Regions from separate parts of the Acidovorax sp. ACV01 genome, predicted to be linked through region 2. Evidence: riboswitches for the same ligand, from Rfam matches in the RefSeq annotation. Region 2 holds a riboswitch; the other holds the start of a gene.
What was found. A riboswitch is a leader RNA that binds a small molecule or an ion and turns the genes downstream of it on or off. The one in region 2 is predicted to bind glycine.
Positions count from the first base shown of each region.

Region 1: another riboswitch for glycine. It lies ahead of gcvT (glycine cleavage system aminomethyltransferase GcvT); the one in region 2 lies ahead of IB243_RS21595 (D-amino acid dehydrogenase).

Region 1 is NZ_JACUZT010000001.1:452,812-455,199, forward strand. It holds gene gcvT (glycine cleavage system aminomethyltransferase GcvT) at 1-808, opposite strand, end outside; glycine riboswitch at 857-983, opposite strand; glycine riboswitch at 997-1,097, opposite strand; gene IB243_RS02135 (TRAP transporter large permease) at 1,126-2,388, opposite strand, start outside.
Region 2 is NZ_JACUZT010000008.1:155,237-157,624, reverse strand. It holds gene IB243_RS21595 (D-amino acid dehydrogenase) at 1-1,000, opposite strand, end outside; glycine riboswitch at 1,092-1,205, opposite strand; gene IB243_RS21590 (2-keto-4-pentenoate hydratase) at 1,426-2,208, shown strand; gene IB243_RS21585 (YXWGXW repeat-containing protein) at 2,242-2,388, opposite strand, start outside.

The DNA of each region.
Region 1 (2,388 bases), on a different contig from region 2:
CTCCCGTGCGGCGCACCTTCTGGATGGCCCAGTTGAGTGCCGCTTCGGGCGGCGTGGTGGTGGTGTCGATATCGTTGCCGTACAGGCACAGGCCCGCTTCGAGCCGCAGCGAGTTGCGCGCACCCAGGCCGATGGGTTTGATTTCAGGCTGTGCAAGGAGGGCGCGGGCCAGGGTGTCGGCCTGTGCGGCGGGCACCGAGATCTCGAAGCCGTCTTCGCCCGTGTAGCCGCTGCGGGTCACGAAACACGTGCAGCCCGCAATGGCGAAATCGCCGCCCGTCATGAACACCAGCTTTTCCACGCCGGGCGCCATGCGCGCCAGGGCCGTGACGGCCTGCGGACCCTGCAGCGCGAGCAGGGCATGGTCGGGCATCGGAACCACGTTGCAGCGTTGGCCAATGCGTGCCTGGATGTGGGCGATGTCGCCCACCTTGCAGGCGCCGTTCACGATGACGAAGATCTCGTCGTTGCCCTTGTTGAAGAACATCAGGTCATCAATGATGGTGCCTTCGTCGGTCAGCAGCAGCCCGTAGCGCTGCTTGCCCACGGGCAGGTCGATCACATCCACTGGCATCAGGGTTTCAAACGCCGCTGCGGCGTCAGGGCCGACGAGCTTGAGCTGGCCCATGTGCGAGACATCGAACAATCCTGCCGCGCTGCGCGTGTGCTGGTGCTCAGCCATCAGGCCCGCAGGGTATTGCACGGGCATGGAATAGCCGGCAAACGGCACCATGCGGGCGCCCAGCTCGATGTGCAGGGCGTTCAGGGGCGTGGTGAGCAGGGGCGAGGATGTGGCAGGGGATGACATGGCGGACTCCGGGCAAATAGGGGCCGCGACCACAAAGGTGGCCACGGGATTTGCCCTGCTGTCCGCTTTACCTGAGAGATTCACCGCAGCGCCCTGGCTGGCCATGCGGTTTGCTCCTTCGGTGGATGGCCTCATCACGCGATGCGGTGGACCATCTCTCTCCAGCAAGGGAACGCCCGCATCACTGCGGGCGGTTGCCAGTCCTTTTGCCTGAGCGTTCGGCTGCTGCCTGCGCCTTCGGCGGCCCTTTTGGCAAACGTTGCAAAGGGCTCTCTCCTGACGGGCGCAAGTATATCCGCAGGTACCGTCGGCACCCTCTATTTGATGAAACCGAGCACGTGTGGCAGCCAGGTGGACAGCTGGGGCACGAAGGTCAGCAGCACCAGTACCACGCCATGGGCCCACAGAAACGGCGCCAGCTCGCGCACCAGTTGTGTCATGGGCACGCGCGACACGTTGCAAGTGACGAACAGCAAGCCGCCCACCGGCGGGGTGATCATGCCCAGCGTGAGGTTGTAGATCACGACCATTGCGAAGTGCACCGGGTCGATGCCCAGCTTGAAGGCCACCGGTGCGAGGATGGGCGCGAGCACCATCACGCCAGGCAGCGGCTCGATAAAGATGCCGAACAGCAGCAGGAAGATGTTCACGATGATGAGAAACATCCAGGGCGACAGCTGCATGGAGATCAGCCATTCGGCCATCTGCTGGGGAACGCCTTCAATCGTCAGCACCCAGGCGAAAGATGCGGACAGGCCGATGATGATCAGCACCGAGGCCGAGAGCAGCGCCGAACGCGCCAGGATGTCGGGCAGCGCCTTCCACTGCAGCGTGCGGTACACGAACTTGCCACACAACAGCGCATAGAACACCGCCACCACCGACGCCTCGGTGGGCGTGAACCAGCCTGCGCGCATGCCGCCCAGGATCACCACCGGCAGCAGGATGGCCGGCAGCGCCTTCCAGGTGGTCTGCAGGATATCGGCCAGCGGGGGCATCCTGCCGTCGCCCTTGTAGTTGCGCTTCTTCGATACATGGAAGTTCACCACGCACATTGCCACCGCGATGAGCAGACCCGGCAGCAGGCCCGCCACGAACAGCGCACCCACCGATACCGAATCGTCCTGCAGCGCATAGATGATCATGATGATCGACGGCGGGATGATCGGCCCCACGATGGCCGTGGCCGCCGTGAGGGCCGCTGCATACGAGCGGTCGTAGCCTGCCTTGTCCATCATGCGGATCAGCATGGAGCCTGGCCCGGCAGCATCGGCCAGCGCAGAGCCTGAGATGCCCGAGAAAAAAGTGAGCGACACCACGTTGGTGTAGCCCAGGCCTCCCCGCTTATGCCCCACAAACTGGCCTGCAAACTTGAGCAGCACTTCGGTCAGCGATCCGCCGCTCATCAGCTCGGCCGCGAGGATGAAGAACGGGACGGCCATCAGCGGAAAGCTGTCAATGCCGGTGAAGGTCTCCTTGAGCAGCACCATGAGCGGGTAGCTCTCGGCCAGGATCAGCGTGGCCGCTGTGGCCAGGCCCAGCGCAAACGCCACGGGCACACCGATCGCAAGGAACAGGCA
Region 2 (2,388 bases):
TCAGGTGGCGGTCGTAGCCGTTCAATTCAGCGGTGCCGGCAATGCGCAAACGATCACCCTGCTGGCTGGTGTAGCGCGAGAACACGAGCTTGAACTCGTCGTCCGTGAGGCTCACCTGGTGCGCCTTGGACGCGTCCTTGACCGGCATGGTCACCGAATAGCCCTTGGCTGGGTAGATCGGCAGGTGGATGCCCAGCGGCTGCGCCAGCAGCGGGCTGAACGAGCCCATGGCCAGCACGAAGGCGTCGCCCTGCACGCGCTCGAAGCGGCCCTCGGCGTTGGTCACTTCCACATGGTCGATGTTGCCGCCTGCCTCGCGCAGCGCCGTGATGTGGTGGCCCAGACGGAACTGCACACCCGCCGCCTCGCACAGTTTGGCCAGCTCGCGCGTGAACTGGTTGGCATCGCCCGATTCGTCCTCGGCCGTGAAGGTGGCGCCTGCCAGCTGCGGGCGGATGTGGGCCAGCGCTGGCTCGATGCGCGCGGCCTCGTCGGCGCTGATGACCTGGCGCTCGCAGCCCAGGGCGCGCATCTGCTCGGCCGGGGCCAGGGCGCCATCGAACTCTTTCGCGTTGGTGTAGAAGTGCAGGATGCCTTGCGTGCGCTGGTCGTACTGGATGCCGGTGGCTGCACGCAACTGCTGCAGCACGCTGCGGCTGTAGGTGCCCAGGCTCACGATCTGCTCGATGTTGTGGCGCGTGCGCGCCGGCGTGCAATTGCGCAGAAAGGCCAGGCCCCAGAGCCACTGCCGCATGTCGGCGCGGAGGCGAAACAGCAAGGGGGCGTCTTCTTTGCCCAGCCACTGCAGCACCTTGAGCGGCGCGCTGGGGTTGGCCCAGGGTTCGGCGTGGCTGACCGAGATCTGCCCACCGTTGGCAAAGCTGGTTTCGGCGCCGGGGGCTCCCTGGCGGTCAATGACGGTCACTTCGTGGCCGAGCTGTTGCAGGAAATAAGCCGAAGTCACGCCGAGCAAACCGGCACCCAAAACAATCACGCGCATTTTTGAAGCCTTTTAAGGGTTCAGCGCTTGATGGACGTGCGTTGGTAGCTATTTTTTATATAGCAAGCAGTTGGCGCGCGTCCGCCAAGCTGCCGCTCCCCCTGTCCTTGGTACCTGAGAGATTCACCACACAGCCCACATGGCGCGCGGTTTGCTCCTTCGGTGCGCCACGGTGTGCCCGTGGCGGCTCTCCAGACGGCTTTGATGAATGGTGCAGTACGGGACCTGAGCGTGTATGGGAGTTTGCGCCTTCGGTGCAGCGGCGGGCGTGTGGCCTGCCGTGCTCTCCTGCGGGGCCCATTCTAGGAGGGCACGGGCGGCGGCAAAGTGTTTTTGCCGGCTAATGGGTGGCAATCGTTGCTGATGGTAGGAGGTGGCAGGTCGCCATAATCCAGCGACTTGACCCAGCCCAGGACGCTTTCCCTATGCCCGACACCGCTTTCGATCCCTTTGCCAGCGCGGCCGTCATCACCATGGCCCGCCAGGGGCGCACCCCCCGGCCGCTCGATTTGCCCGCAGCGCTGCGCCCGCGCGATGCGACCCAGGCCTATGCCGTGCAAGACATCGTGGTGCGCGAGCGGGGGGAGATTGCAGGCTGGAAGGTGGGCGCCGCGTCGCCCCAGGCACTGCCCACGCGGGCAGCGCTCACCCGTGATTCGGTGGTTGTGGCGCAAACCGTGCAGGCGGTGCATTTGTCTTCTGCAGGGTTCGCCGTGATGGGGGTCGAGGCCGAGCTGGTGTACGAGCTGGGTGCCGATTTGCCCGCCCGCTCCACGCCCTACAGTGCGGCCGAGGTGCTGGCTGCCGTGACCTCGGTGCGCGCCGCCATCGAGGTGTGCGATACGCGGTTTGCGGCCTGGGGGCTGCAGGGCGAATGGAGCCGCCTGGCCGACCAGGCCTGCCATGGCGCACTGGTCGTGGGTACGGGGGTGGCCGATGTGGCGGCGGTGCAGCCCCTGGCGCAAGCGGTGAGTTTGTCAGTGAACGGGATGGTGGCCGTGCAGCACGCCACCTGGGGCAACGCGGCGGGCGATCCGCTCCGGCTGCTGGTGTGGTTGGCCAACGAAGGCGCGCGCAGCCTGGGTGGGCTGCGCGCGGGGCAGTGGGTGACCACCGGTTCCTGCACAGGCACCGTGTTGGTGGCGCCGGGTGCGGTGGTGGTGGCTGAGTTTCCAGGCCTCGGACGCACCGAGGTTCATCTGGTGTGACAGGCGGGGAGCGCTGGGCTCCCCCAAGCGCCATCAGTTGCGACGCGGGTTGTCGGGCTGGCTGTCGCGGCGATTGGATACGCCGTCGCCATCGCGGTCGCGGTCGTTGCGGTTGGCAACGCCATCACCGTCCCGGTCCCAGCCACCGCGTTGCATTTCCCAGCGGCCTTCACGCTCCAC